One region of the Nocardia sp. NPDC001965 genome, then DNA from elsewhere that is predicted to be linked to it. Evidence: riboswitches for the same ligand, from Rfam matches in the RefSeq annotation. Region 1 holds a riboswitch; each other region holds the start of a gene.
The links. A riboswitch is a leader RNA that binds a small molecule or an ion and turns the genes downstream of it on or off. The one in region 1 is predicted to bind cobalamin.
Positions count from the first base shown of each region.

Region 1 (4,205 bases):
GCCAGCAGCAGCGGGTCGGCGTCCACCCCGACGACGGTGGCACCGGGGAGGCGGGCGAGCAGCCGGTCCGCCAGGGTGCCCGGGCCGACACCGAGATCGACGATCAGCGGATCGGGCCGCTCGATCAGCTCGGTCAGTACCTCGCCGATCACCTCGAAACGGGCTTCGCGGTCGGGCATGTAGTGCTCTTGCTGGCGATCCCAGCGCGCCACCCAGTAGCGTGCCCGCTCCCGGTCGAGCCGCATCGTGGTCATCGCGGCGCGACCGCGTCGAACCGGGCCCAGTCGTGCGAATTGGGTACGGCGGCCGGGAGTTGCCGGAACCTGTCGCGGGCTGCACTGTTCCAGTGCGTGGTCCCGAAGAACACGAAACCTCCTCTGTCCTGCAGTATTTCGTGCATATCCCGATAGAGTGCCGCGCGGCGCTGCGGATCCGGGGTGGCCTGCGCGGTGGCGTAGAGCGAATCGAACCGCTGATCGGACCATTTGGTGCGGTTCTGCGGCGAGCCGGTCAGCAGCCGTGAGGCGAAGTGGTTGGGGATCGGCAACGGGCCGGACTGTCCCATCGTGAGCTGCCCGGTCCGCAGCGCGTCGGTGTAGTAGCTGTCCTTCGAGCCCAGCACCACGTTCACCTTCACCCCGCAGGCGGCGGCCTGGTCGGCGAACAACCGGGCCGCCTCGACGAACCCGTAGGCGACCGGGGCGGTGAACAGATCGAAGGTCAGATCCCGGACGCCCGCCCGGCGCAGCAACCTGCCCACCTCGTCGGGATCGTATTCGTGCTGCGGCAGGTCGGCGTAGTACTGGTAGCCCTTACCGAAGACATCGTTGGAGGGCTCCCCCTGACCTTCGAGCGCCACCTTCACCAGTTCGGTCCGGTCGACCATCCGCATGACGGCACGGCGTACATCCGGGTTGTCGAACGGCGGGCGATCGGTCTTCATGGCGAAGAAGTAGATTCCGCTCCCCGGGGTGGACACCAGCGTGACACCGGAACCACCCGCCAGTGTCCGTGCGGCCGACGGAGTGAGGTTGTCGGCGTAGTCGATCTCGCCGCCGCGCACCGCGTTCACCCGAGCGTCCGCCTCCGCGCTGAGGATGCGCAACTCCTGGATACCCGGTGCACCGTCCCAGTAGTTCTCGTTCCGGTGCGCGGTGAACTGCCGGCCGGCTTCGAAGGAGTCGAAGACGAATGGCCCGGTGCCGACCGGGCGGGTGAAATCGGCGGCCCCGTCCTGGACGATCTTGGTGCCGTACCCCGACAGTGCGATGAGAAACTCGAAAGAGGGTCGCTTCAACACGATTTCGACGGTCCGGTCGTCGACCGCGCGGCTGGCCGACAGATCCACCTGGTCGAGCGAGGTGGCCGCGATGAACGGGCGCTGCCGAGCGGGACCCAGGACCCGCGCGAAGGTGTACAGCACATCGCGTGCGGTGAACTTCTTCCCGTCGTGCCAGGCCGCGTCCCGGAGGGCGATCCGCCACCGAGTGCCGTCGGCGCTGGGTTCGGCCGACTCCGCCAAGCGCGGGATCGGGGTCATCGAACCGTCCACTTCGAACAGGCCGTCGTAGACCGCCTTCATCCGCGCCTCGTCGATGAACAGTGTGTTCACCCCGGGATCGATGCCCTCTCCGGCGCCGGAGCCCTGGAAAGCGGCGGTGAAAGTGCCGGTATCGGAGGTGGATCCGCGGCCGCATCCGGCGGCCAGCGCTCCGGCGGCCAGCACACCCCCGATCAGAATCGACCGGCGGCTCGGTTTCGAGGGTGCACAACGCATATCCGACTCCTGTCGCGTCCGGCAGTGTCACGCGACGAAGACATGCGAAACGGGCCGCGAATCGAGCGGCTCGTTCGGCGCATCGATCAATACCCACGTGATCACGACCGTTCCTGGTTCATCCGCGGGTATCTGGCTGCGGCTCTGCACGAGCCACACAGTTGCGGGACAGCGCCGGATTCACACCGGACTTCCCCTCGGACATCGGACACATTACGCGAGCGTCCCTCGGGTGACCACGGGCTCATCGCACGCGAAACCTGTCTCGGCAGGTGGCGGGCGGTAGCGGCGCGCAGGGCGAACGCCCAGCATGTGATCCAGGCCGCGACCGGTCAACGTTTGCACCCGGGTGTCACGGGTAGTCATCCAAGGAAATGCTCTCGTCGTGGTCCGTTCCCCACCAGGACGGTGCGGGAGGGGGCGGCGCAACGGGCAACAGGTGGCTAGGAGAGTCGGGTGTCGGTAGTTCTCGTGCTTCAGGCACGTGGTCTCGGTGATCTGCTGACTGCGGTCCCGGCATTGCGTGCGCTGCGCCGGGCCCGGCGCAGCGATCATCTGGTACTGGCCGCGCCCCATCATCTGCGTCCCATCGTCGATGTGATCGCCTGCGTGGACGAGATGGTCCCCGTCGCCGATCCGCAGGGCCTGCGCTGGGACGGTCCACCGCCGAAACTGGCGGTGAACCTGCACCGCCCGGGCGCCACCCCTATCGCGCAGCTCGGCAAAACCGGCGCCGAGCGGATCCTCACCTACCGGGATCCCGGGTTCCCGGAGATCCCGGCACCGGAGTGGCAGCCCGACCATCACCCCATCGACCGCTGGTGTCACCTGCTCGAATTCGACGGGATCGGCGCGGACCGCCGCAATCTGGGGCTGCTACCGCCGGTGGCCACCACCAGTCACCGCGACAGCGTGGTCGTCCATATCGGCGCGGGCGCACCGGCCCGTCGCTGGCCCGCCGACCGGTTCGCGGCGGTGATCCGGCATCTGCTGGTCCTCGGGCACGAGGTGGTGCTGACCGGCGACGAGTCCGACCGGGAAGACTCCCTGGGGATCGCGGCGCGCGCCGGCCTGTCCGGGCATCGGGTACTGGCCGGAACCCAGAACCTCATCGAACTGTCGGCGACCGTGGCCGAGGCCTCCGTCGTCCTGTGCGGCGATACCGGGGTGGCGCATCTGGCCACCGCCTTCGGTACCCGCACGGTGCAGTTGTTCGGCCCCACCCCGCCCGAGCAGGGCGGACCGCCGCGCCATCTGCTGAATCGGCACGAGGTGCTGTGGGCGGGCCGCACCGGCGACCGTTTCGCCGCCACCCCGGACCCCGGCCTGCTACAGATCGGTTCGGCCGAGGTGATCGCGGCGCTGGACCGGCAGCTGAACAAACGCCGCGGCGAAGCGAGCGTGACCGGGGCGGCGTACCGCAGGGTCGGCTGAGGCGACGGTAGAGCGCCACGAGGCCGTCAGCCCCGCTCGCTCGCCTCGCTGAGCGCGGCGGCGTAGGCGGCCAGTGCGCTCTGCCAGAACTGTTCGAGGTAGTCGCGGGCGTCGCCGAGTCCGCGCGGGTCCAGTGAGTACAGGTGGCGATTACCGGCCGGCCGCATCATCACCAGCCGGGCATCCCGCAGGACACGCAGATGCTGGGATACCGCCGAACTACTGATTCCGATCTGCGCCGCGAGCTGGCCGACCGAGCGCGGTCCGGCCGGCAACGCTTCGAATATCGCGCGCCTGGTGGGGTCCGCCAGCGCCGTCAGCGGCGCAACTCTGTTAGCGACCACTGAAATAGTGTGGCCCTTCTGGCACACTCCGGTCAAATCTAGATCAATGTCTCATTTGTGCAGCTCGTCGGCCGATATCTCCGGTTTCGTTATCGTTCGGTAATACTCGACCTGGGCTTATATGATCTCGTGACTGTTGCCACACGATTGCTGAATCGGCGTGTCGCTCCCCTAGCTTGTAACCATGCCCGTGACCCTTCCGTTACCTTTCCGTAAGCTCACGGTGCCGCCGATCGGCCGTCGCCACCTCACGACGCAGGTCGTCGCCACCTCGACAGCCCTTTGCGCCGGTTTCGCCCTCTTCGCCGCGGGAGCCGATTCCGGTAACGAACAGATCACTCCGGTGGCCGCCACTTCGGAGGCCGCGGCCGACCCGGCCGACCGCGCCCCCGCCGAGCGGCCCGCCGTCTCACACGACCCCGCCGCCTGGGATCCCCATCAGGCCGCCCAGCCCGCCCCGGTCTCGTTCCCGTTCTTCGAGCCGCCGCGACCGACCACCGTATACCCAGCCGACGGCGTCGTGTCCTCGGGCTTCGGGTCACGCTGGGGCACCAACCACAACGGCATCGACTTCGCCGCCAATATGGGCACCCCCATCCGGACGGTCACCGACGGCGTCGTGATCGAGGCCGGTCCCGCCACCGGGTTCG
Region 1 covers NZ_JBSFDZ010000003.1:104,923-109,127, reverse strand. Annotated here, with positions in the region: gene ACWCPQ_RS06995 (class I SAM-dependent methyltransferase) at 1-254, opposite strand, end outside; gene ACWCPQ_RS06990 (ABC transporter substrate-binding protein) at 251-1,777, opposite strand; cobalamin riboswitch at 1,884-2,026, opposite strand; gene ACWCPQ_RS06985 (glycosyltransferase family 9 protein) at 2,234-3,211, shown strand; gene ACWCPQ_RS06980 (ArsR/SmtB family transcription factor) at 3,238-3,555, opposite strand; gene ACWCPQ_RS06975 (M23 family metallopeptidase) at 3,740-4,205, shown strand, end outside.

Region 2 (4,205 bases), on a different contig from region 1:
TCGGCGAAGTACTGCACCATATCGTTGCGTTCCGGCTCACCGTGCACCAGCACATCGAGCTCCAGTTCCTCCTGCAGCGCGATGACCTCGCCGATCTCGCCCCGCATCCGCCGCACGTACTCGGTCCGATCGATCTCGCCGGACCGCAGTGCCGCGCGGGCCAGCCGGATCGCCGAGGTCTGCGGGTAGGAACCGATGGTGGTGGTGGGCAGGGCGGGCAGTCGCAACCGATCCTGCTGCAGGGCCCGACGCTGTTCGGCGGGTGCCCGCCGGACGGCTTCCGGACCCAGTGCCGCCAGCCGGGCGCGCACCTGCGCGTCGGCGAGCCGCGGGTCGGCCCGGCGGCCCGCCGCGGCGGCACGGGCCGCCGCCAGCTCCGCCGCGACGACCTCGGTCCCGGAATTCAGCCCGGTGGCCAGCACCCGCACTTCGGCGATCTTCTCGGCGCCGAAGGCGAGCCAGGAACGCAACGCGTCGTCGAGCCGGGTCTCCACTGCCAGCGAGTACGGGGCGTGCAGTAGTGAGCACGAGGTGGATACCGCCAGGGACCGCACACTGCCCAGCAGAGTGGCCGACGTCGACAGCGCCTCGTCCAGGTCGGTCCGCCAGACATTGCGGCCGTCGACCACACCCGCGACGAGCAGTTTGTGTGCCAGGGCGGGAATCGCCGCGACGGCGGCGATATCGGTACCCGCCACCAGATCGACCGCGATACCTTCGATATCGGTCTCCGCCAGCGCATCCAGCGCCGGTCCCGGGTGGCCGAAATAGGTGGCGACCAGCACGGCCGGGCGGTTCCGCGGCCCGGTCAACTCCGTGTAGACGCGGCGGACAGCCGCCAGCTCGGCCTCGGTGAGGTCGGTGACCAGTGCGGGTTCGTCGAGCTGCACCCAGCTCACCCCCGCTTCGGCCAGCAGGCCGAGCAGTTCCCGGTACAGCGGGATCAGTTCGCCGATACGGTCCAGCGCGCTGCCGCCGGTGGATTTGGCGAGCTTCAGGAAGGTGACCGGTCCGATCACCACCGGCCGGGCCGCGACACCGAGTTCGATCGCCTCCGCCACCTGTGCCAGCAGCGCGCCGGGGTGCAGAGTGAAGGTCGTTCCCGGATCGAGCTCGGGGACCAGGTAGTGGTAGTTCGTATCGAACCACTTGGTCATTTCCAGCGGTTCCACCGACTCGTTGCCGCGCGCGGCCGCGAAATAGCGGTCGAGCGGATCCTCGATCCCGGTCACCCGGGCCGGTAGGGCGCCCAGCAGCACGGCCGTATCGAGCATCTGGTCGTAGTAGGAGAAGGTGCCGACGGGGATCGAATCCAGGCCGGCGGCGGCCAGCTCGGCGTACTGGTCGCGGCGCAGAGCGCGCCCGGCCTCGTGCAGCGCCGCCGCGTCGATACGCCCGGCCCAATAGGACTCGGTCGCGCGTTTGAGTTCCCGGCGCGGGCCCACCCGGGGAAGTCCGAGAACCGTTGCGGTGAAAGGGTTTTGCGAGATAACAGTCACGGTATCGCTCCAGTGCTGAAGTGCGACGACCATCGCCGTTCCCGGACGCACGGCACCGATGAGACCCCGGACGACCGGCCGCGCGGGCGGGTCGGATGTCAGCACTGGTGGCGGCGCCTGATCCACGAGGCGGTGGCCACCGGATACGGCGTACCCGGTACAACCGGCAGGTCTTCGGACTCGCGGGCACCGGCCGATACGGCCGACCTACTGGCCGTCGCTTCCCGGGCGGTACACCCAGTGCTCATGACGGCGGTCGTTCCTGCTCACCGCTGCGGGACAGTTCCGGATTCCCACCGGATTCCCTCTCACCCGCGTGTTGCGGGCTTCGGCGCCGGGGCGGACGTTCGGGGCTCCTCGTCGTCCGGCCGGCGGACCAGCTGCGTGGACCACAATAACGTGGGCGCGCCGAACTGCCCAGGGCGGTAGGGCCGGTGCCCGACCGGGGCGGGCTTCGCATTCCTTCGCAAAATCGGCCGCGTCCGGCGGGAAGCCGGGAAATCGCAGCACCGGAGGATACGCACAGGCCGGGGTTGTGGGTCGTGAGATATGACGGTGCGGTGAACAAGACTTCGCAGCGTTGCCATACGCAGCTGTGAAGATCCTGCCAAGTGGACTTCGCTGTCGATCCTGGCTGTGGCGCCGGGTACGTTGGTCCAATGTTCTCGAAAGTCTTGGTTGCCAACCGCGGCGAAATCGCCATCCGAGCCTTCCGCGCGGCGTACGAGCTCGGTGTCGGGACGGTTGCCGTCTTCCCGCACGAAGACCGCAATTCGGTCCACCGCCTGAAGGCCGACGAGGCATACGAGATCGGTGAGGAAGGCCATCCGGTCCGGGCCTACCTCTCGGTCGAGGCGATCATCGAGGCCGCCGCGACAGCGGGCGCCGATGCGATCTACCCGGGGTACGGGTTCCTCTCGGAGAATCCGGATCTGGCCGCCGCGTGCGCCCGGGCGGGAATCACCTTCATCGGTCCCTCCGCCGAGGTCCTCGAACTGGCCGGTAACAAGGCGCGTGCGATCGCCGCGGCAAAGGCGGCCGGACTGCCGGTGCTGGATTCGAGCGCTCCTTCGGCCGATGTGACGGAGCTGCTGGCGGCCGCGGAGACCATGGAGTTCCCGGTATTCGTGAAGGCTGTCGCCGGCGGCGGTGGGCGTGGGATGCGGCGGGTCGCCGAGCGGTCGGGGCTGCGGGAGGCGATCGAGGCCGCTTCGCGCGAGGCCGAATCGGCGTTCGGCGATCCGACGGTGTTCCTGGAGCAGGCCGTGGTGAATCCCCGGCATATCGAGGTGCAGATCCTGGCCGATACACAGGGCAATGTGATGCACCTGTTCGAGCGGGACTGTTCGCTGCAGCGGCGGCATCAGAAGGTGATCGAGCTGGCGCCGGCGCCGAATCTGGACCCGGAACTGCGGGACCGGATCTGCGCGGACGCAGTGGCCTTCGCACGGCAGATCGGGTACAGCTGCGCGGGCACGGTGGAATTCCTGCTCGACGAGCGCGGGAACCACGTGTTCATCGAGATGAACCCGCGAATCCAGGTGGAACATACGGTGACCGAGGAGATCACCGATGTGGATCTGGTGCAGTCGCAGCTGCGGATCGCGGCCGGGGAGAGCCTGGCCGATCTGGGATTGAGCCAGGACACGGTGACCATTCGGGGCGCGGCGTTGCAATGCCGGATCACCACCGAGGACCCGGCCAACGGTTTCCGTCCCGATACCGGTCGCATCACCGCGTACCGCACTCCGGGCGGCGCCGGGATCCGGCTCGACGGTGGCGCCAACCTCGGCGCCGAGATCGGCGCCTACTTCGATTCCATGCTGGTGAAACTCACCTGCCGGGGCCGTGATTTCCCGGCCGCGGTGGCACGGGCGCGGCGCGCGCTGATGGAGTTCCGTATCCGCGGGGTCACCACCAATATCCCGTTCCTGCTCGCCGTGCTCGACGACGAGGATTTCACCGCGGGCCGGATCACCACCTCGTTCATCGACGAACGCCCGGAACTGCTGGCCACCCGCGAGCCCGCCGACCGCGGCACCAAGATCCTGAACTACCTGGCCGATGTCACGGTCAACAAACCGCACGGCGCCCGGCCCACTGCGGTGTACCCGCACGACAAACTGCCCGCGATCGACCTGTCGGTGCCGCCGCCGGACGGTTCGCGGCAGAAACTGCTGACGCTGGGCCCCGAGGGTTTTGCCCGAGCGCTGCGGGAACAGAAGGCGGTCGGGGTCACCGATACCACCTTCCGCGATGCCCATCAGTCGCTGCTGGCGACCCGGGTACGCACCAACGGCCTGCTCGATGTGGCCGGGCACGTGGCGCGGCTGACCCCGGAACTGTTGTCGATCGAGGCGTGGGGCGGGGCTACCTACGATGTGGCGCTGCGATTCCTGTACGAGGATCCGTGGGAGCGGCTGGCGGCGTTGCGCGAGGCGGTCCCGAACATCTGCCTGCAGATGCTGCTGCGCGGCCGTAACACCGTCGGCTACACCCCCTACCCGGAGCGGGTCACCCGGGCCTTCGTGGCCGAGGCCACCGATACCGGCATCGATATCTTCCGCATCTTCGACGCGCTGAACAATGTGGACCAGATGCGCCCGGCCATCGATGCGGTCCGCGAAACCGGCACCGCGATCGCCGAAGTGGCGCTCAGCTACACCGGTGATCTCGCCGACCCGGACGAGAAGCTCTACACCCTGG
Region 2 covers NZ_JBSFDZ010000012.1:93,591-97,795, reverse strand. Annotated here, with positions in the region: gene metE (5-methyltetrahydropteroyltriglutamate--homocysteine S-methyltransferase) at 1-1,532, opposite strand, end outside; cobalamin riboswitch at 1,666-1,826, opposite strand; gene ACWCPQ_RS18895 (pyruvate carboxylase) at 2,159-4,205, shown strand, end outside.
Region 2: linked by a shared signal. The riboswitch ahead of metE (5-methyltetrahydropteroyltriglutamate--homocysteine S-methyltransferase) and the one ahead of ACWCPQ_RS06990 (ABC transporter substrate-binding protein) in region 1 are both predicted to bind cobalamin.

Region 3 (4,205 bases), on a different contig from region 1:
GCATCTGCCCCGCCGGGGTGATCGTGTACTCGCCCTCGAGCAGCAGGGTCGGCACGGTCAGCTGTTCCCATTCCGGCCAGAACGAACGGGTGCCCCATTCCTCCGAGATGTCCCGGAACGTAGCGACTTCCCCGTGCAACCGGTAACCGTCCGCACCGTGCTCGAACGAATTCAGGAAATAGCGGCCCGCGACCGGCCCGAAATGCGCGACCAGCGCCGCTTCGTCGGGAAAGGGCTGCGGCCAGGCCTCGACCATGGCAGCCCAGTGCGCGGCCGTCCGCCCGGTGAAATCGGCGGCCATATCCTCGACCACCAGCGCCCGCACCCGGCTCGGATACGTGGCCGCGAAAACCCATCCGTGCAGGCCGCCCATCGAATGGCCCACCACGATCATCGGCTCGGAAATCCCCGCGGTGGCTTCGGCGAGATCGGCGACGAACGCGTCGGTGCTGAGTTCGGCCGGCGCCGGCCGCCCGTGGCCCGCCGCATCGAAGGTGAACACCCGGCCGTGCTCGCGCAGCCAAGGAACCTGGTCCTGCCAGGTGCGGGCACTGCCCATCAACCCGTGCAGCAGCAGTATCGGAGCCCCGGTCCCACCTTCGTCGTGCAACACCGGGCCGAGTTTATTCATATCGCTGCACAGGCCGGGTCTTCGTCGGCCTCGAGCACGCGTGCCGAGCCATCGATACACGCAGGAACCCACCGCGACTTGCCAGGTCCCCTCGCCCCGGCGGCCGGCCAGGCCCGGTTCCGAAGCGACGGAGCACAGCAACCGGCCCCGCCTGCCGCCATCGACTCGCAGGTCTGTGATGCCCGACATCCGCGAAGCCCGGACTCGCCCCTTCAGCACCTACCGACTGCTCACCAGGCTTTCCGCGCAAACCGTCATCCACCCGATCGGTCGACCTCGGTGGTCGGGGCCCGCCCCGGTTCTGGAGCGACAGAGCGATGGAGCGCAGCGACTGAGCGGCGGAGTGAAGAACCGGGGTCACGAGGGCTCCGACCCCGCGCCGCCGGAGGCGGCGCCATCAACACAGTCCTAAGCTCGAGGTATGGCTGTTGTGAAGATCAATGCGATCGAGATCCCCGAGGGCGCCGGTCCCGAACTGGAGAAGCGGTTCGCCCATCGTGCGCACGCGGTCGAGAACTCCCCCGGGTTCCTCGGCTTCCAGTTGTTGCGGCCCACCGCCGGCGAGAACCGCTATTTCGTCGTCACCCAGTGGGATTCCGAGGAGTCCTTCACGGCGTGGCGTGACGGCCCGGCCAAGGAGGCCCACGCCGGGCAGCAGAACAAACCCGTCGCCACCGGCGCCTCCCTGCTGGAGTTCGAGGTCGTGCTCGATGTAGCGGGTAAGCCCGCCTCCTGAATCCTGCCGGACCATCTGGCCACGTCACCGAGTACCAGTGGCGTGGCCAGTGCTTATTCGCGAGCATATTGACGACGGGTCGCACCTGGTGTCAAAGTTCGAGGTGAAAGCGGAGGTGATGCGGTAATCCGGTGAAAACCCGGAGCGGTCGCGCCACTGTGATGTCCGTCCCGGCCGGGGTGGACAGAGTCAGACACCGGCACCTGCGCAGAACTCGCGAACCGGACGCGAGCATCCGGATGAGGAGGATCGACCATGGCCATGACCCACGTCCCGAGCAGGGCCGCCGATACTGTGGCGACAGTGCTCGTCACTGTCGGAGTGGTGCTGCTGGCATTGCTGACGCTGTATCTGGTCGGGTTCGATCAGGGTGCCATTTCGCGCAGTGGAATGTTCATGCACGAACTGATGCACGACGGACGCCATCTGCTGGGTGTTCCATGCCATTGAGCGGATCCTTCGGTGCTCTACTGCTCCGTGGTCTGCTCGCCGGTCTGATCGCCGGTCTCCTCGCGGGTGTCGTCGGCAGTTTCGTCGGTGAACCCAAGGTCGATGCTGCCATCGCCATCGAGGAGGCCGCGGCTCCCGCCGAAGCGCATTCTCACGATCCCGGCGCAGGTCACGCGCATGAGGAGAGCACCGAACACACACACGGTGACGATGCCGTGGTGAGCAGGCCGTGGCAGAAGTTCGGCCAGTTCCTGGCCGATGCCCTGGCGGGTACGGCGTTCGGCGCGATCGTCGCGACCGCGGCGCATTACCTCCGGAGGTTCAGCTCACTGCCCGGCCAGCGACTGGCGCTGGGGGTCGGTCTGGCGGGCTGGGTCGCGGTGGTCGCGGTGCCGTTCTTCAAATATCCGGCGAACCCGCCGGCGGTGGGCGACCCGGAGACCATCAACGACCGCACCCTGCTCTGGGTGGCCGCGGTGGCGCTCGGCCTCGCGGCCGTCACGGCCGCTGCCTATATCTGGAAAGTACTGCGTTCGCAGCCGGAGTCCTTCCGGGCGGTGGCCGCGGTAGCCGGTTTCGTCCTCGTCACCACTCTCGGTTATGTCCTGCTTCCCGGAGTGAACGAGGTGGGCGCCGATTTCCCGGCAACGCTGCTGTGGGAGTTCCGGGCCGCCTCGCTGGCCGTATCCACCACATTGTGGGTGGGTATCGGGCTCGTATTCGCCGCGCTCACCGAATGGAGTGCTCGCCGCAGTACCTCGGTACCGGAGGTCGCTGCTACGGCCGGGTGATCCCGGCCGCGGCCGTGCCCGCGCAGAGTCGGTGCATGAACGACACCGCATTCGTCCACCGGGACAGCGGGTTCGCCCGCCCGACGGCCGTCACCACTGCCTTTGCCGCAATGGTGGCGGCCGTGGGCTGGGGCATCGCCGAAACCGTCGTACGCAGCGTGAACCTGTTGAACGGCGAGGTCGCCGATATCGGCTCGCTCGCGGGCGGCTGGCTGGTCAGAGCAGTGGTATATCTCGTAGTGCTCGGGACGGCCCGGCGGATGTCGCGGGGCGACCGCTGGGCTCGGGCCCTGCTCACCGCCGGGATCGGGGTGATCGGGACAGCCTCACTGGTGGTGGAGCCCATCCGGATGTTCGCTGCCTCGGGCACGCAGCTGTTCGCCGATCTCGGTGCGACGACCGTACTCGTGGCGATCACCCGGATCGGACATCTCGGCGCGGTGTTCGTCGCGATCCCGGCCATGTACACACCGGCCGCTCGCGCCTGGTTCCGAGCCGTACCCGGCACCGGATCTCGCGCAGCACTGTGATCCCGGGCCCCGATCCAGGGCCCGGGACAGCGATCAGGATTCCAGAGCGGCGTCGAGCGTGATGTCGTCCACTCCGGCCAGCGCCTTGCTGATCGGGCAACCGGCTTTGGCCGCGGCCGCCGCCGCCACGAAACCGGCGTTGTCGAGTCCGGACACCCGGCCGCGCACGGTCAGCGCGATCCGGTTGATCCGGAAACCGCCGGCCGGGTCGGGGCCCAGGGTTACCGCGGCCGAGACGTCGAGGCTCTGCGGGGTACCGCCGGCCTGCGCGATCTCGTTCGACAGCGCCATCGCGTAGCAGGACGAATGCGCCCCCGCGATCAGCTCTTCGGGGCTGGTCGTGCCGTCGGCGTCATCGGCCGACCGCTTGGGGAAGGACACCTCGTACTTGCCGACCCCCGAGCTGACCAGCTCGACCTGGCCGGAGCCGTCCTGCAGACCACCGGTCCATGCGGTGCGCGCGGTACGTGTGGGCATCACGATCCTTTCGAAGACGATTCGTTGTGAGCCTGTCCGAACCTACTCGTACCGTCAGCCCGTCGCAGCGGTTCGTTCGTCCAGACGGGCCAGAGCCGTGGTCCAGACCTCCCGGTGCCGGTCGCGGGCGGCTTCGCCGGCGAAACCGCTGTGCCGCAAACGCAACCGGATGCCGCGCGGCTGTTTGACGAACTCCACCCGGACAACGGTTTCCGCGCCCTCGGTACCCTCGGCACCGGTCACCCAGGTCATTTCGACCAGTCGTCCCGGTTCCAATCGGACGAAGCGGCCGTAATGCGGCCGGACGGTCCCCTCGTGCAGGGTCTCGAAATAGAACGGCTCGTTCGCCTCGGGCCGCATCCGGACCGAGGACGGCTCCGCGAACCAGATATCGAACCCCTGGGTCCACGCCAGATACAGGAGATCGGGTGAAGCGGTCATCACCCGCTCCACCATGAGTTCGTACGGCCGTGCGGACAGGTCCGGTACACGCACTTGCTGGTCGACCATCACTGGACCATACCCGCGTCTGGCCAGGTGCCGTCGCAGATGCCGCGATCACGCGCCGCCCCCGGCCGGTGCACGCGCAA
Region 3 covers NZ_JBSFDZ010000039.1:4,144-8,348, forward strand. Annotated here, with positions in the region: gene ACWCPQ_RS30280 (alpha/beta fold hydrolase) at 1-613, opposite strand, end outside; gene mhuD (mycobilin-forming heme oxygenase MhuD) at 1,053-1,367, shown strand; cobalamin riboswitch at 1,439-1,586, shown strand; gene ACWCPQ_RS30290 (CbtB domain-containing protein) at 1,629-1,817, shown strand; gene ACWCPQ_RS30295 (CbtA family protein) at 1,808-2,608, shown strand; gene ACWCPQ_RS30300 (hypothetical protein) at 2,644-3,138, shown strand; gene ACWCPQ_RS30305 (OsmC family peroxiredoxin) at 3,172-3,615, opposite strand; gene ACWCPQ_RS30310 (SRPBCC family protein) at 3,670-4,125, opposite strand.
Region 3: linked by a shared signal. The riboswitch ahead of ACWCPQ_RS30290 (CbtB domain-containing protein) and the one ahead of ACWCPQ_RS06990 (ABC transporter substrate-binding protein) in region 1 are both predicted to bind cobalamin.

Region 4 (4,205 bases), on a different contig from region 1:
GCCGGGTCTTTCCGATACCGCCCGCGCCGATCAACGTCACCAGGCGGGTCCCGCCCAGCAATGCCATTCCGATTCGCTGTAGTTCCCGGTCGCGGCCCACGAAATCACTGGCAGCCGCGGGTGGCAATCCGTGGACCGAAGTTCGCCCTGCCGACACAACTCGGTAGCGTAATGGACCGGGGGACGGGCCGATCGATGTCGGTGCGGAGTCCACCCACTCGCGGGCCGATCCGACCGTGCTCCGGACCGGCGGCGGTGTGCCGGATCGCCCGGCGGATGCTCCGCCTCCGGGCGGCTCGCGCGTCAGGACATCGGGTGGCCGTCTGTGATATCGAGCGCAGCCGATTTCATCGCCGCTGTCAACTGTGCGGCGGCATCCAGCAATTCGACCCCCAACAGGGTGCCGTCCGAAGCGAAATCCAGTGCGGCCACCGTTTCGCCGTCCTTGTTCTGGACCGGCAGCGTCGATACCGCACGGCGTGGACCGGGCAGGTCCGTCGCCATGGAGAGATAGGCGGCGTCGGCCCGCCTGTCCCAGGTCAATTCCTCGATGAACGAGTGCCGCGGTGTTCCGGTCACTGGTATCCCCCCGGGTCGGCTCCGGTATTCGTGAGACCTACCGGAGCCACGCTACCGAGCGTTGCTGCGCCGGTGCAATGGAGACGGGTCCGCGGTAGCGGTCCGGGCGTCGCCCGCGGTGGCGGATTCGCTTCGAACCCGGGCCGGGCGCGGAAAAGATGCTGTTCCCGGGGACGGCGGTCCGGTCCCTCGGCGGCGTTCTGTGCGGGCGGCCGCGGCCGCCAGTGCCGCCGAGAACGCGATGATCAGTGCGGCGATCGTGAAGGCGGTGCCGAAGTCGGTGCCGATGACCGGGATGACGATCAGCGGACCCGCCACCTGGCCGACCGCGTACCCGGCCGTCAGTTTCGCCGCGGCGCGCGTCACGTGCAGTCGGCGCGCGAAATCGAGAGTCAGGACCACCACGGCCAGGAAGGTGGCGCCGAAGGTCGCCGCGGCGACCACCGCGGCGGCGATACTGCCCGAGGCCGCGGCGACCGCGGTGCCGGTGGCCTGCAACCCGAGGGTCGCGACGAGGCTCGGTCCGGTGCCGAATCTGCGCGCGACCCGGTGCCAGGCCACGGTCGCCGGCATCGCGCAGACCCCGACGAGCGTCCAGACCAGCGCCCCGGCGGTGGAACTGCCGCTGCCGGCGACGGCCGCCACCAGAAAAGTTCCCACGATGATGTAGCCGACGCCTTCGGCGAAGTACGACCCGAGCAGCAATTGCCACGCGCGCCGTGCTGCCGCGTCCGGTCCGGCGGTCGGGTCGGTGTCGGTGGTGCCGGGTTCGGCACGGATATCGAGCAGCAGGGCAGGTATCAGCAGCAACGCGGTGAGCACTGCCGAACCCAGCCAGAGGCCCTGCCAGGACAGATGGGGTGCGGCGAGCACCGTGTAGATACCGGTGACCGCGATTCCCGCGCCGACGCCGGCGAACGCGACGCCGGACGAAGCGCCCTCGCCGCGGTGGTGCGCGACAGTGGCGGCACAGGCGATGAAGATCGCCGCGCTGGCCGCGCCGGCGACGAATCGCAGCGCTGTCTGGACGCCGACCTGGGCAGTTGTGGCCATCGCGGCTTCACTGGCGACCAGCAGCACCGACCAGACGACGAACATCGAGCGCCCGCTCCACTGCGGCCGACGGGACAGCAACAGCGCTCCGGCCAGGTAGCCGGCGTAGTTGCCGGTCGCGATCACCGCACCGTCGCCGGTCGTGATCCCGGCCGAACCGGTCATGATCGGGAGCAGCGGAGTGAACACGAAGCGGCCGACCCCCATCGCCGCGGCCAGGCCCGCGGCGGCGGCCACGCCCACCGCCGGGCCCCGCAGTCCGGGCCGGCGGCCGCGGGCCGGAGTTCGCGGATCGGTCATGGCCGCCACCCTACGGCCCGCCCGGGGCGAGCCTGCCGAGTGTGCGGAATCGACCGGGTACGGCCAGGGGTTCCGAGCCGGGCATATGCTGGCCGGTGCAGCTGGTTCATCCCGTACCGCTCCGGCGCCCGGGATGTCGAAGCCTGCCGCCCGGGTGTGCCGGACGGCAGGTGAGAGGGAACCCGGTGGGAATCCGGGGCTGTCCCGCAGCGGTGAGCGGGAGCGATCGTCTTCGTGCGGCACCGGGCCCCGGCCCGGGAAGCGACGACGTGGTACCGGCCCGGGAGTACTTTTCGCCCGGTCGGCCGATCGAGGTCGATACCCGTGAGTCCGATGACCTGCCGGTTGCGCCGGGCGCGCCGTGCCCGGCGGCCGTCGCCTCGTGGATCGGGCGTTACGCCGGTAGAGAAAGGATCTCGGCGGTGGAGAAGATGTACGCCGGTGGCCGGCTGCGGGCGCTGCGTGAGCAGCGAAGCCTTTCCCAGTCCGGACTGGCCAGAGCGCTGGGGTTGTCGGTGAGCTACGTCAACCAGCTCGAGAACGATCAGCGGCCGCTGACGGTGCCGGTGCTGATGCGCCTGACCTCTACCTTCGATCTGGAGGTCGGATTCTTCGCGGCGGAGACCGATGCGCGGCTGCTGGCCGACCTGCACGAGGTGTTTGCCGAGGATCCGGAAGCCACCGCGGTGACCAGCGGCGAACTCGACGATCTGCTCTCCCGGGTACCGACGGCGGCACGGTTGCTGATCAGCCAGCATCGACGGCTGCGCAGCGCGGACGCCCGGCTCGAACAACTGACGGCGGGAATCGGCGGTCCGGTCGCTGCCCCGCGGACCGCCATGCCCTACGAGGACGTACGCGACTATTTCTACGACCGGCGCAACCATATTCCGGCCCTCGATATCGCGGCCGAGGAATTGTTCGCAGCCGGCGGTTTCACCCTGGGTGGTCTGGATCTACAGCTGGCCCGGTTGCTGCGCGACGACTACGACGTGGCGGTGCGGATCCGCTCGGAGGACCCGGTCCGGCCCGGACCCAAACGGGTCTACGACCCGCAGGCGCGCACACTCACCCTCGCGCGGCGGCTCACCGCCGGGCAGCGGGCGTTCCAGCTCGCCACCCAGCTGGCTTTCCTCGGCTGTTCCGATGTGATCGAGGACCTGCTGGGCGAGACCGCGGTGCTGCCGGACGAGTCGCGGCGGCTGCTGCGTATCGGACTGGCGAACTACTTCGCGGGCGCCCTGATCCTGCCGTACGGTCGATTCCTGGACGCGGCGGAACGGTTGCGCTACGACATCGACCTGCTCTCCGCGCAATTCGAGGTCGGGTTCGAGACCGTATGCCATCGTCTGTCGACATTGCAGCGCCGGGGCAGTCGCGGGGTGCCGTTCTTCTTCGTCCGTACCGACCGTGCGGGCAACATCTCGAAACGCCAGTCCGCGACGGCATTCCATTTTTCCCGGGTAGGCGGTAGCTGCCCACTGTGGGTGGTCCACGACGCTTTCGCCACCCCCGGCCGGATCCGCACCCAGATCGCCGAGATGCCCGATGGCCGGACCTACCTGTGGCTGGCCCGCACCACCGGCGAGCACAATCCCGGGTATCTGGCGCCCGCGCGGGATTTCGCCGTCGGTCTCGGCTGCGATCTCGCGTTCGCGGAGAAGCTCGTCTACTCGCACGGGTTGCCGATCCACGACTCCGCCGTCGCTGTACCGATCGGCGCCGGCTGCCGGGTGTGTGAGCGCACCGCATGCGCTCAGCGCGCGTTCCCGCAGATCGGCCGCCCGCTTGCGGCCGACGAGAACCGTCCGGCGAATACTCCGTACGCACCGGCGCGCGATTCCGGGTGAACCATCCCGCCTCCGCTGATGCCCGGCCCGCGGAACGGGGTACCGCGCCGTAGGACGATCGTGTGCCGTGTGCGCCGCCCCGGCCGTGCGCCGAGAATCCTGCTGGGATCCGGGCGGATCCGGCTCCGCCGGGTCGCGGCGTAGCGGTAGCCGGGCCGCCTGTCATGGCGTTCCACAGTTTCTGCAAATTCGCAGGTCCGCTTCCGCAAAATTCGCCTTTTGCGACGTATTTCCGCAGGCCCACGGGCTATGTAGCGTCCGAAAGAAGCGAATCGCAGCGACCCTGGAGGCATCGGCCCGTGAAGAATCACCTCGTCCGCACCCACCGTTCGGCGGAGCATTTCCCCCGCGAGGAGCATCTCGCGTGGCGGATCGCGGAGGTGGCCACCGATCCGGTGGCGGTCACCCCGGAAACCGAGGAGA
Region 4 covers NZ_JBSFDZ010000001.1:833,457-837,661, reverse strand. Annotated here, with positions in the region: gene ACWCPQ_RS03830 (helix-turn-helix transcriptional regulator) at 1-157, opposite strand, end outside; gene ACWCPQ_RS03825 (DUF2283 domain-containing protein) at 304-579, opposite strand; gene ACWCPQ_RS03820 (YbfB/YjiJ family MFS transporter) at 631-1,932, opposite strand; cobalamin riboswitch at 2,086-2,275, shown strand; gene ACWCPQ_RS03815 (short-chain fatty acyl-CoA regulator family protein) at 2,364-3,782, shown strand; gene prpD (2-methylcitrate dehydratase PrpD) at 4,082-4,205, shown strand, end outside.
Region 4: linked by a shared signal. The riboswitch ahead of ACWCPQ_RS03815 (short-chain fatty acyl-CoA regulator family protein) and the one ahead of ACWCPQ_RS06990 (ABC transporter substrate-binding protein) in region 1 are both predicted to bind cobalamin.